Regions from separate parts of the Bradyrhizobium zhanjiangense genome, predicted to be linked through region 1. Evidence: predicted binding sites of a transcription regulator. Region 1 holds the regulator's gene; each other region holds the start of a gene.

Region 1 (3,113 bases):
GGCGATGGATGGCTATGCCGTGCGCGCGGCCGACGCGGGGGCGATCGATTCCCGACTGACGGTGATTGGCGAGGTGGCGGCGGGTCGTCCGTTCGCGGGAACGGTCGGCGCCGGCGAAGCCGTGCGGATCTTCACCGGCGGCGTCGTTCCCAACGGTGCCGACGCGGTCGTGATCCAGGAGGATACGGTCGCGGACGGCACGCGCATCACGATCAAGGAAGCCGCGATTCCCGGTCGGCACATCCGCCCCGCAGGCGTTGACTTCGCCGAAGGCGACGTGCTCCTGCGCAAGGGAACCCGTCTCACCGAGCGCGACCTCGCGCTCGCCGCCGCCATGAATCACCCGCAGCTTGCCGTCTGCCGCCGCCCGAAGGTCGCGATCCTCGCCACCGGCGACGAACTGGTGATGCCAGGCGCCGCGCCCGGCCGCGGCCAGATCGTCTATTCCAACGGCTATGCCCTGCACGCGCTCGCCCGCAGCGAGGGGGCCGAGACCATCGACCTCGGCATCGCCGCCGACACGCTGGAGGCCACCACCGCCGGCATCCGCCGCGCCCGCGAGAGCGGCGCCGACATCCTGGTCACGACCGGCGGCGCATCGGTCGGCGACCACGATCTGGTCCAGCAGGCGCTGAGGGACGAAGGTATCTCGATGGCGTTCTGGAAGATTGCGATGCGCCCGGGCAAGCCGATGATGCATGGGCGGCTCGGTGCGATGCGCGTGATCGGCCTGCCGGGTAATCCCGTCTCCTCCTATGTGTGCGCCTTCCTGTTCATGGTCCCGCTGATTCGTGCGGTATCGGGTCGATCCGTGATTCATCACCGCCATGAGCGCGCCGTGCTCGGCCGCGATGTGGGCGCAAACGATATGCGCGCGGATTATCTTCGCGCACGTCTGGAACAGCGCGACGACGGCACGCTGGTGGCCGTTCCCGTCCATCACCAGGATTCCTCGCTGCTTGCGAATCTCGCTGCGGCACAGGCACTTCTCGTGCGCGCGCCGTTCGCGCCGAAGGCCGGAGCCGGCTCGCCTTGCGAGGTGCTGCGCCTGCCCGTCTGAGCGCATCCACCACACGTGTTCCGCGAACTTTGTCGTGTTCACGCAAAATTAAGCAGTTGCGGAACACATATCGAACATATAGTGTCCGTTCATGATTTGTTTCGAGGATGTAGCGGTTCGCCGCTCCAATTCAGCGTCTCGCAATCGAACGACATCAACCGGGGGACTTTGGTCGAGATGTTAACGCGCAAACAATACGAGCTTCTGCGGTTCATCAGCGAACGTCTGAAGGAAAGCGGCGTGCCGCCCTCCTTCGACGAGATGAAGGATGCGCTCGACCTGCGCTCGAAATCGGGCATCCATCGCCTGATCACCGCGCTGGAGGAGCGCGGCTTCATCCGCCGCCTGCCCAACCGCGCTCGCGCCATCGAGGTGATCAAGCTGCCTGAGCTCCAGGCGGCCGCCGGCAACCGCCGCGGCTTCACGCCAAGCGTCATCGAGGGCAATCTCGGCAAGGTGCGCGCGAGCTCCAGCCCACCCGCCGACGAGGGCGAGCGTCCCGTTGCGGTGCCGGTGATGGGTCGCATCGCAGCCGGTACGCCGATCGAAGCGTTGCAGACCCGCAGTCACACCATCAGCGTACCGCCCGACATGCTCGGCTCGGGCGAACACTACGCGCTCGAAGTGCGCGGCGATTCGATGGTCGAGGCCGGCATCCTCGACGGCGACATGGCGCTGATCCAGCGCAACGAGAGCGCCGATACCGGCGACATCGTGGTGGCGCTGATCGACGACGAGGAAGCGACGCTCAAGCGCTTCCGCCGCCGCGGCGCGTCGATCGCGCTCGAGCCCGCCAACGCCGCCTACGAGGTGCGCATCCTGCCGCCGAACCGGGTGAAGATTCAGGGCAAGCTGATCGGACTGTACCGCAAGTACTGAGAAGACTCAGTGGTCATTCGATACCGATGATTCCGATTGGAGCGGACGGATTGTCCGCTTCAGCTGGATAGTCTTTCTGGTCTTGGGCAGATTATCTGGCCCCTTTCCAAGCGCTACGTCCTCGGCATGCCGCCCGAAGCACTCATCGCTTTGCGGCTCAAGAGATCGAGGAGACAACGATGCGTAGGATCGTTTTGAGCGCCTTCGCAACTGTGCTGATCGCTGCATCGGCAGCGCAAGCATTCGCAGTACAATCGCAGCACCATCCCCGCAAGTCGGCGCATGCGACAACGAGTGAGCAATTCCGCAGCGCCCGAAGTGCCGTCGCGCGACAGCCACAGCCGAGTTGGCCATATTCCGGATGGTCGGCGCCCGCAGGCCGCTGACGCTCGCATCCGCCAAATGCACTGAAGCGAGCTTTGTTCCTATTGGATTCGGGAAAGATAATGTGATCGCATCCGACTGACGCCAGCCGCAGATTCGCCCACAACCAAGCAGAATGTTACGTGCTTCCACTCTGATAGAGGCTTGCGCCTCCGAAAGAGGCGCGGGTTGCTATCTTCGAATAGGAGCACCCGATGTGTGACTACAGTCTGCATGCCGTTGCATCGCGCCCCGCCGAAGTCGGCGAGACGATCGTGTCGACAACGTTCCGCGGCACCTCGACGCGCGGCTTCGCTTCCGCGGCCGACCCGACCGTGGCCGTCTGCCTGCTGCCGGGAACGGAGCTCGCCTTCGCCGACAACGTCCGTTACGACAATCGTTGGATCTGGACGCGCACGATCAACTCCCGCGTCGGCAAGTTCGGCAAGATCGATCCGCACATTCCCGATCGCCATCATGACGCGATCGAATTCCCCGACGGCAAATACGTGCTGGTGACGCAGCTCGTCGAAGGCCAGCACGCAACCGTGCTGCAACTGCCGGTGACGCAGCCGGTCAGCGAGCGCGAGCACAAGCCGCAGATCGATGCCGACAGCCGGCCGACGATCACGCGTCTGCCGATCGGCTGAGCCGTCCCTGGCCACCAGGTCGGGCCAGGATTGAAAATGCCATCGCCGGCCGAGGCCGGCGAGATGGTATGATTTATGTTCTGCGGAAGTCCGGCTGGACCCGGACCAGCTCCTGCATTTGTTCTTAATCGTCTGGCCTTAATCGTCGGCCTGCAAGTCGG
Region 2 (3,113 bases), 3.8 Mb from region 1:
GGAGGTCGCGTCGGGTGCGGTCATGGGGTGGTATTAGCAGATTCTAGGGGCGCTGCCTCTTCTCCCTCTCCCCCGTTCTTACGGGGAGAGGGTTGGGGTAAGGGGCCTCTCGCCACATTTGAACTCGTCGAGGGACCTGTACCCCTCACCCGGATTGCGCCGGACGATGCTTCGCATCGCCGGTGGCAATCCGACCTCTCCCCGCAAGCGGGGAGAGGTGAAGACGTCACTCCCCCGCCTGGAGCTTCCTCGGAAACAGCTCCGGCGCACCGGTGGCCACCAAATGTGGGCCTTCGGGCGCATCCGCCTTGCTGAAATCGAGCTCCTCGATTCGCCCGGCGCGCTTCTCGATCTTGTCGGCGGAGATCAGCACCTGCCGCACGTCCTCGTTGACGTCGGCAAAATGCTTTTGCAGCTTCAGCACGCGGTCGCGCAGGCGGCCCAAATCGTCGCCCAGCTTGATCACCTCGGTGCGGATCTGGTCGGCGGCATCGCGCATGCGCGCGTCCTTCATGATCTGCTGCATGACTTGGATCGCGAGCATCAGCAACGAGGGCGACACCAGCACGACGCGGGCGCGATAGGCCTTCTGGATCACGTCGTCGAAGCCGTCATGGATCTCGGCGTAGACCGATTCCGACGGCACGAACATCAGCGCCATCTCCTGGGTCTCGCCGGTGACGAGATATTTTTCGGCGATGTCGCTGACGTGCTTCATCACGTCGCCGCGCAGCCGCTGCGTGGCGAAGCGCCGCTCCTCGTCGGTGCGGGCGTCGTGCAGCGCGGTCATCGCCTCCAGCGGAAATTTCGCATCGATGCAGAGCGGGCGTTGGTCCGGCAGGAACACGACGCAATCGGGCCGCCTGCCGGTCGAGAGCGTGAACTGGAACTCGTACGAGCCCTTGGGCAATCCGTCCTGGACGATTGCTTCCATTCGCGCCTGGCCGAAGGCCCCGCGCGACTGCTTGTTGGCGAGCACGTCGCGCAGGGTCGTCACCTGCGTGGTGAGGTCGGTGAGGTTCTTGTGCGCACTGTCGATGATGCCGAGCCGCTCATGCAGCGCGCGCAGGCTCTCCATGGTGTTGCGGGTCGAATGTTCCATGGACTGGCCGACGCGATGCGTCACCGAATCCAGCCGCTCGTTGACCGCCCGCGCCATCTCGGCCTGGCGGCCGGCCAGCGCCTGGGTCATGGCGTCGACCCGGCCCGAGGCCTCGCTCTGGGCCCGCAGCACCTCGCTCAGGCGCTCCTCGAGCTCGTCGGCCCGGATCGCATGCGCCATCGCGAGTTCCGCGCCGCGCCGCCCGGAGCGCGCGATCACGACGGCAATCACTACCAGCAGGATGAGGATAAGGGCGCCGAAGCCGATCAGCGCATCGATCGTGCGCACCGGCCAGTCGCCCAGCATGACAATGATCTCGTTCATGCGTCCCCTTCTACCCGATTCGCCGGAATGCGCGAACGAAGAGGGAACGTCGGTGGTTAACGACCCACTAATTTTTATGGTTAACGAAAGCTGAAGTTTTATGGTTAGCGGAGGGTTAACGAAGTTCCTGGCCGGATTGACCGCATCCGGCGCGCAGCTTAAATCGCCGCCATGGCCCTCAGAGAAATCATCATCCTGCCCGACAAGCAGCTGCGTCTGATCTCCAAGCCGATCGAGAAGGTCACGCCGGAGATCCGCAAGCTTGCCGACGACATGTTCGAGACCATGTATGACGCGCCCGGCATCGGCCTCGCGGCGATCCAGGTCGCGCAGCCGCTGCGGCTGATCACCATGGACCTCGCCAAGCGCGACGAGAACGGCGAGACCAAGCACGAGCCGCGTGTCTTCATCAACCCGGAGATTCTCTCCTCTTCGGAGGAACTTTCGGTGTACGAGGAAGGCTGCCTGTCGATCCCCGAATATTACGAGGAGGTCGAGCGTCCCGCGAAGGTGCGTGTGCGCTTCACCGACCTCGACGGCAAGGTGCACGAGGAGGATGCCGAAGGCCTCTATGCCACCTGCATCCAGCACGAGATCGATCATCTCAACGGCGTGTTGTTCGTCGACTATCTGTCGAAGCTCAAGCGCGACCGCGTGATGAAGAAGTTCGAGAAAGCCGCTAAGCGCGCGGGGGAGTAACCACGTCCTCCGCCGTCATGCCCGGCCAAAAGCGCGAAGCGCGTCTTCAAGCCCAAAAGCGCGAAGCGCGTCTTCAAGCTAACGTGCCGGACATCCGCGTTCTTCGTCCGTCGAGTGAGAAAGAACGTGGATGGCCGGGACAAGCCCGGCCATGACGAGTACTCTGTTCCTTTCCGAGGATTGTCTCGTCCCATGCCCCTCCGCCTGATCTTCATGGGCACGCCCGATTTCTCCGTGCCGACGCTGCTCGAGCTGGTCGCGCATGGCCACGAGATCGCGGCCGTCTACACCCGCGCGCCGAAGCCCGGCGGGCGCCGCGGCCTGCAATTGCAGCCCACGCCGGTCGAGGAAGCTGCGCGAAAACTCGGCGTTCCCGTGCTGACGCCGAAGACGTTGAAGACGCCGGAAGCGCTCGACGAATTTCGCGCCTACGATGCCGATGCTGCGGTCGTCGTCGCCTACGGCATGATCCTGCCGCAGGCCATCCTCGATGCACCAAAACTCGGCTGCTACAATCTGCACGCTTCGCTGTTGCCGCGCTGGCGCGGCGCCGCGCCGATCAATCGCGCCATCATGGCAGGCGATGCCGAGAGCGGCGTGATGGTGATGAAGATGGATGTCGGCCTCGACACCGGCGACGTCGCCATGGCCGAACGGCTAGCGATCACGGACAGCATGACCGCGGCCGATCTGCACGATCGCCTCTCCCGGCTCGGTGCCGATTTGATGGTCCGCGCCATGGCCGCGCTCGGACGCGGCGGGCTTCAGCTCAAAAAGCAGAGCGAGGACGGCGTCACCTATGCCGCCAAGATCGACAAGGCCGAGGCGCGGATCGACTGGACGAAACCTGCACGCGCGGTGCTGCGCCACATCCACGGCCTGTCGCCGTTCCCCGGTGCCTGGGCCGAGCTCGCGGACGTCAGCGAGAATGCGCGCGTCAAAATCCTGCGATGTGAATTGGCGAACGGCTCAGCTGCGCCCGGCGAGG
Region 3 (3,113 bases), 860 kb from region 1:
ATCGCGCGGGCCGCAGACTGGCCTCGCGCCCGTCCCAATTTCGACATCCGGCCGCACAACTGGCGACACACGGGTCGGCAAGATTCCACACCGTCCGGCGCAGCCATGGGGGAAACGTGGCGCGGCGGCAACGGGGTGGCATCATGGATAACGTAGAGCGGTCTTTCGCCGCCGCGACGGCGGCTGGCTTCGTCGTGCTGGTGATCGGCCTCGTGCTGCTGGCGCTGCTGTAAGGCGGCATCAAGCGCAGGTGCGGGGAGGCGGCCGGAGCTCCGCGCCGGCGCGCTTCGCCGATGGTGAATGGGCACCAATCTTTCAAAAAGGAGGAAAACAACCCCATGCACAGTAGGCTGTGAGGCGATTTCGTCATTCCATTAATGGCTTACTGGAAGTATTTAGATGCCATAATCACGCGGGATGCTCAGCCAAGCGTATCCCGGCGCGCGATGCTAGATTCCCGCGCGGTCAACGGCGGCCGCTAGCGGCGGTCAGGTTCTGCAGCGTGCCCAGGCGCTACCGCTCGCCGTCGTGGGCCTTAGTGGACCTTGATCTCGCCGAGAGGCAACCGCAGCTCGGCGGCGCGCTCGTCACGGTCCTTCTTGCGAAACTCGTTTTCCTTGCGCTCGAATTTGATCATCTCCTCCTGCGCGGCCTCCAGGAGGTGGTTGCGCCTGATGGCGCCGTGGTGTGTGTCTTCAGTCATGCCAGGGGTCCCCAGAGTTGCGGTCCCATCCCGAAGAAGGCCACAGACCGCGAAAAGGTTCGGTGCCTCAGGATTAAGGATTTATGACGGCGCTTGGGCCCGTGCGTCTTTGATGCGCGTCAGTTTCGGACGAGGATCCCATCGTGGCAGAGCAGACGGTTCATGCCGAGGGCAAATGCGCGTGCACGTCTGGTCAGGACGCGCGCGCCGACGAAAGCGACGATCGCGCTCACCCGATCTCGCAGGAATGATTCCAAGCATGGCGTGAAACGAAAGAGGCCGCCGAGGCGGCCCTCGGCGGCTTCATCTGCTGGCCTGCTGAAGCATGATCCGGACCCGAAGGGCCGCGTTGGCGCAAAGCGTGCAGCGGTTTTTCTCGCGATAAAGGTGGACCGCGTTTGCGCGGAGATCATGCTCAAACAATAATCGAAAGCGCGATGACGATGCTTCGTCATCTCATCGCGCGTTAGTGGCAGGGCTTGCCAAGCATCTGCGCGTACCGGCTGTGGCAACCGTCGTGCAATTGCGATTTCTTCGTAATTTTTGCACCGACTTTCGGAGCGCCCGATGAGATCGGAGTGTTCGATGTCTGCGCTTGCGTCGAGGCCGAGCCGACGAAGATGGCCAGGGCCACAACGATCTTGAAAACCGATTTCATCACGCCTCCTGGATTCAAGGGTACGAAATATAACGCTACATATACTAGCGTTACAAAAAGTAGCATTCAGGCGCAAGAGATCCAGCGAAACACCAATTAGGACAGTGCTACGAACGGTAGTTGCCCGGAATCCACTTGGCATCTGGACACCGGTACGGTGCCTCCCGCCGGGGCTGGAATTTCATCCCGAAACGAGATTGCAACCGGCAAAGGGGTCGCTGAAGGGCGGCCCCTTTTCGATTCAGGCACGAGCAAGGGGATTGGGACAGCCGCAAAGAACATATTGCGAACTGAGAACAAATGGGGTACATTATTTTTATCGCCGGCCCGTCCTCTCAATCGTTTGTCCCCCTAGCGAATCCTCGCCATAAGGAGCACGACCCAATGTCCGCCACTGCCCTGCGTATCGTCGAAGGATCTTCCATGGACAAGAGTAAAGCCCTGGCTGCCGCGCTCTCTCAGATCGAGCGCCAGTTCGGCAAGGGATCGGTGATGAAGCTCGGCAAGAGCGACCGCTCCATGGACATCGAGGCGGTGTCCTCGGGCTCGCTCGGGCTCGATATCGCGCTCGGCATCGGCGGCCTGCCCAAGGGACGCATCGTCGAGATCTACGGGCCGGAATCGTCGGGCAAGACCACGCTGGCGCTGCATACGGTGGCGGAAGCGCAGAAGAAGGGTGGCATCTGCGCCTTCATCGACGCCGAGCACGCGCTCGATCCGGTCTATGCCCGCAAGCTCGGCGTCAACATTGACGAACTGCTGATCTCGCAGCCCGACACCGGCGAGCAGGCGTTGGAAATTTGCGACACCTTGGTGCGCTCCGGCGCTGTGGACGTGCTGGTGGTCGATTCGGTTGCGGCGCTGGTGCCGAAGGCCGAGCTCGAGGGCGAGATGGGCGATGCGCTGCCGGGTCTGCAGGCCCGCCTGATGAGCCAGGCGCTGCGCAAGCTCACGGCCTCGATCAACAAGTCCAACACCATGGTGATCTTCATCAACCAGATCCGCATGAAGATTGGTGTGATGTACGGTTCGCCCGAGACCACGACCGGCGGCAACGCGCTGAAATTCTACGCCTCCGTCCGCCTCGACATCCGCCGCATCGGCGCGATCAAGGAGCGCGACGAAGTCGTCGGCAACACCACGCGCGTGAAGGTGGTGAAGAACAAGCTGGCGCCGCCGTTCAAGCAGGTCGAATTCGACATCATGTATGGCGAGGGCGTCTCCAAGATGGGCGAGATCCTCGATCTCGGCGTCAAGGCCGGCATCGTCGAGAAGTCCGGCGCCTGGTTCTCCTATGACAGCCAGCGCCTCGGCCAGGGCCGCGAGAACGCCAAGGCGTTCTTGAAGGGCAACCCCGACATCACCGCCAAGATCGAGACCTCGATCCGCCAGAACTCCGGCCTGATCGCCGAGCAGATTCTCGCCGGCACCCCGGAGCGCGACGCCGACGGCGAGGAGCCGGCGGAGTAAGCCTTAAAGCAGTAGAGTTTTCGCGAGGAGCGGGCGCTGAGGACGTTGAGTTGCCGACGTCTTCGGTGCCCATTTCGTTTGGGGGTGGGGTGGGATGCGTCCGCGATGAAGCGTCTGATCTTGACCAGTTCGTCCGGATTTGGGCTCGCCAAATCGGGATTGGCCGAAATTGTCGTTGCGTTTTCTTTTCGCTTTCAGTGGGGACCCTTGCCTTCACCTGAAATGCTTGCGGCCTATTTTGCGGCGCGTTCGGAGACGCTTTCACCCGGTGATCACTGGCCC
Region 4 (3,113 bases), 1.9 Mb from region 1:
GCGGCTCGCTCTCGGCACGTGCCGGCCATTCGGCCTGCATGGCAGCGGCGAGATGATGCTGCGCCGGCGCGGTCAGCACCGCGCATTCAGGGATATGGGTGTCCTGCGGCAGGTGCACGACGACACGCTTGCCGCCGATGCGTGCGGCAATGCGGTCGATCAGTGCGGCGAGCTCGTCATTGTCGTGGACATGAGCGTCGAGATCGCGCTGCTCCTGCACCACGATCTCGGTGCGGCTCGTCGACAGCCGCACCATGTCGAAGCCGAAGCCGGGATCGAGCGGATCGGCGAGTGCGTCGAGGCGCTCGCGGAACAGGCGGTCAATGACCGCGCTTCGCGTCACCGGACGTCCGGTCTCGACCGTGATCGCGCGCACCACGCCGTCGGTGCGGAAAAAGGCGGCTTCCAGGCGCCGCGCGCCCTTGCCTTGCTTCTCCATGGACGCGATCAACGTGTCGGCGAGCCGCGACAGCGTCATCGCAATCATGGTGTCGGTCGCGATCGGCTCGGCAAAACGCTTTTCCACGATGTAGTCGGGCAGCGGCTTGCGCGGGTTGATCGGCGCATCGCCCTGCCCCAGCGCATGCGCCAACAGCGTGGAGAATCGCGCGCCGAACCGCGCCGTGATCTCGCTCGGCGTGCGCGCGGCGACATCGCCGATGGTCTTCAGCCCGGCACGGCGCAGGCCAGTGGTGATGGTCTCGCCTGCGCCCAGCGCGGATATCGGCAACCGGCTGATCGCCTCCGCCTCCTCGCCATCGGCCACGATGGTGCCCGTGGCCTGCCGCGTCAGCGTGCGCGCGCAGACCGAGGTGCCGGCGATCGCCGCGCTGACGGCAAACCCCTGCCGGGCCAATGCGCGGACCAACGTCCGCAACAACGCGGCCTCACCACCGAACAGATGCGCGCAGCCGGTGATGTCGAGGAACAGCCCGTGCGGCGAATCGAGCGCCACCAGCGGCGTGAAGCGGTCGCACCAGTCCGCGACATCGCTGAGCGTCTTCGCATCGGCCACGACATCGGCGTCGAATACACGCAGGTCCGGGCACATCGCCCGCGCATTCGCCAGCGGCTGACCGATATACAGGCCGAGGCGCTCGGCGGCCTCGTCCAGCGCATGAATCACCAGCGCATTGTTGTCCTTGATGACGACGATGCTTGGATCATTGCTCTTATGCAGTCCGACGTTGCCAAAGAACCGCTGAATCCGATCGATTGGCAGGCGCGGCAGCCACAGGCTGAGGACACGTCGACGGCTCACTGAACTGGCACTCATCACATTTCCATTCCATGATCCACCGGCCACATGGGCCATGACGATTGCGCAAGAGCTCGGCATCGAAGCGCGGCGCCCCCCAGGCACTCCACACCGGGCCCGGCGGTGAATGCGCCGCGCGCAGCATCCATCGTGTTTCCGCGGTCGAGGGCATCGGTTGCGCGGCCATGCGCAGCAAGAGCCCGGTGACGCCGGAAGATTGCGCGGCCAGCGTCAGCTTGCGGCTCGCCACGAGATCGAACTGCCTGATCTCGCCCCAGAGCTCGAGCACCACGGCCCCCAGCGCATCGCAGGCGAGCGCGTCGGCTGAGGTGCGCAGTGCGCTCTCGACATCGGCGGCGCGCACCATCACCACGCGGCGCGGGTCGAGACCGAGTTCGGCAAGCCCGCTCATCGACAGCGCGCCGGTTTCGATTTCCGAAAAATCCTGCCGCACCCACAGCAGCGGCTTGCGTGCCATCACGCGGCCCGCAAGCCCCATGACGAAGCCCGTCGCGGCCGTTCCCTGCCGGCCCTCGCAAAACACCTCATGGATCGCCGCGCGTGCAAGCCCGCCCTTCAGCGCGGTATCCGCCTCGCTGTGGCCGAGCGCGACGCGATCGCGATGATGCACGACCTCCGCCGTCTCGATGCGCTCGATCTGGCTGCGCAAGGTCGCAAGCGCGCTGATGCGTGCGCCGCTCATGCTCGCCGCTCCTTCAGAGATTGATGCCGTGGTCCTCAAAAGAAGAACCAACGGCTGGCTCATTTGTTCATGATATGTTCTAATATAAAGCTAACGGCGCCCCGAGAGTCAATCGAATTGGCGCTCAGTCGGATTCATGAGCAGAATCAAGAGGATTCAAGTACCATGTACCTCATCACTCTCGACAGCCAGACCGATTTCGAGAGCTGGCGCAAAACCGCCCGCGCGCTCGCACTGCATCAGATCGCGCCGGCCGACGTGACCTGGAGCGTGCAGGGCCGCGCGAAAGAGGCGGTGCCGGCCGGTCTATGCGAAGCGCCAGGCATTCCGCTGATCGAAACCGACGGCACCTTCAGCGTGCCGGCCAATTTCATCGAGCTCGCCCGCATCGCGGCCCTGCACCGCGACGGTGAACGCTTTGCGCTGCTCTATCGCCTGCTGTGGCGGTTACGGACCGACCACGATCTGCTCGAGACCAGGGCCGATCCGGACGTCGCGCAGGCGACAGCGATGGCCGTCAGCGTGCATCGCGACATGCAGCGGATGCGCGATGTCATTCGCTTCCGCGAGATCGGACGCGAGCACAACGCACATTACGCGGCCTGGTTCGTGCCGGAGCATCACATCGTCGAATTCACCGCCCCCTTCTTCGCGCGCCGCTACGCCGACATGCCCTGGTCGATCCTCACGCCCGACATTTGCGCCCATTGGGACGGCCACGCGATCTCCTTCACCCCGGGCATCAGCCAGACGGAGATGCCCGGCCCAAACCGGTTGGAGGAAACCTGGCGCCGCCACTTTCGGCCAGACCACCCGATCACGCCGGAAGCACCGAAGAAGAGTCACAGGAACCTGTCGAAAGCCTCGATACTTGAACCCCTGCTCGTCGATGCCGAACGCTGGACCGGCGGGTGGATCACCCCGCGGCCGGAGGCTCCGATGAAACGCAAGCTAGCTGCCGATGATCTCGACGCGCTCCGTAAGGAGGCCGCGCATTGCCGCGCCTGCCATCTCTACAAAGACGCAACCCAGACCGTGTTCGGCGAAGGCCCGAAGTCCGCCAACATCATGCTGGTCGGCGAGCAGCCCGGCGACAAGGAAGACCTCGCCGGCCATCCCTTCGTCGGCCCGGCCGGCCAGATGCTCGACCGC

The links. The regulator LexA, encoded in region 1, represses DNA repair genes until DNA is damaged. The targets are predictions, from matches to a motif close to TGTTCNNNNTGTGTTCNG.
Region 2: a site for LexA is predicted at 1,458-1,475, ahead of XH85_RS04260 (DNA recombination protein RmuC). Genes of this name have one in related genera too.
Region 3: a site for LexA is predicted at 1,636-1,653, ahead of recA (recombinase RecA). Genes of this name have one in related genera too.
Region 4: a site for LexA is predicted at 2,026-2,043, ahead of XH85_RS31730 (ImuA family protein). Genes of this name have one in related genera too.

What each region holds. Positions count from the first base shown of each region.
Region 1 covers NZ_CP022221.1:4,698,466-4,701,578, reverse strand. Annotated here, with positions in the region: gene XH85_RS22445 (molybdopterin molybdotransferase MoeA) at 1-1,060, shown strand, start outside; gene lexA (transcriptional repressor LexA) at 1,238-1,939, shown strand; gene XH85_RS45260 (hypothetical protein) at 2,518-2,952, shown strand; gene XH85_RS22425 (ComEC/Rec2 family competence protein) at 3,091-3,113, opposite strand, start outside.
Region 2 covers NZ_CP022221.1:908,715-911,827, forward strand. Annotated here, with positions in the region: gene XH85_RS04255 (AmpG family muropeptide MFS transporter) at 1-24, opposite strand, end outside; gene XH85_RS04260 (DNA recombination protein RmuC) at 227-1,426, opposite strand; gene def (peptide deformylase) at 1,598-2,125, shown strand; gene fmt (methionyl-tRNA formyltransferase) at 2,318-3,113, shown strand, end outside.
Region 3 covers NZ_CP022221.1:3,835,423-3,838,535, forward strand. Annotated here, with positions in the region: gene XH85_RS17995 (hypothetical protein) at 536-703, opposite strand; gene XH85_RS18000 (hypothetical protein) at 1,170-1,361, opposite strand; gene recA (recombinase RecA) at 1,746-2,831, shown strand.
Region 4 covers NZ_CP022221.1:6,605,260-6,608,372, forward strand. Annotated here, with positions in the region: gene XH85_RS31725 (Y-family DNA polymerase) at 1-1,276, opposite strand, end outside; gene XH85_RS31730 (ImuA family protein) at 1,173-1,961, opposite strand; gene XH85_RS31735 (UdgX family uracil-DNA binding protein) at 2,127-3,113, shown strand, end outside.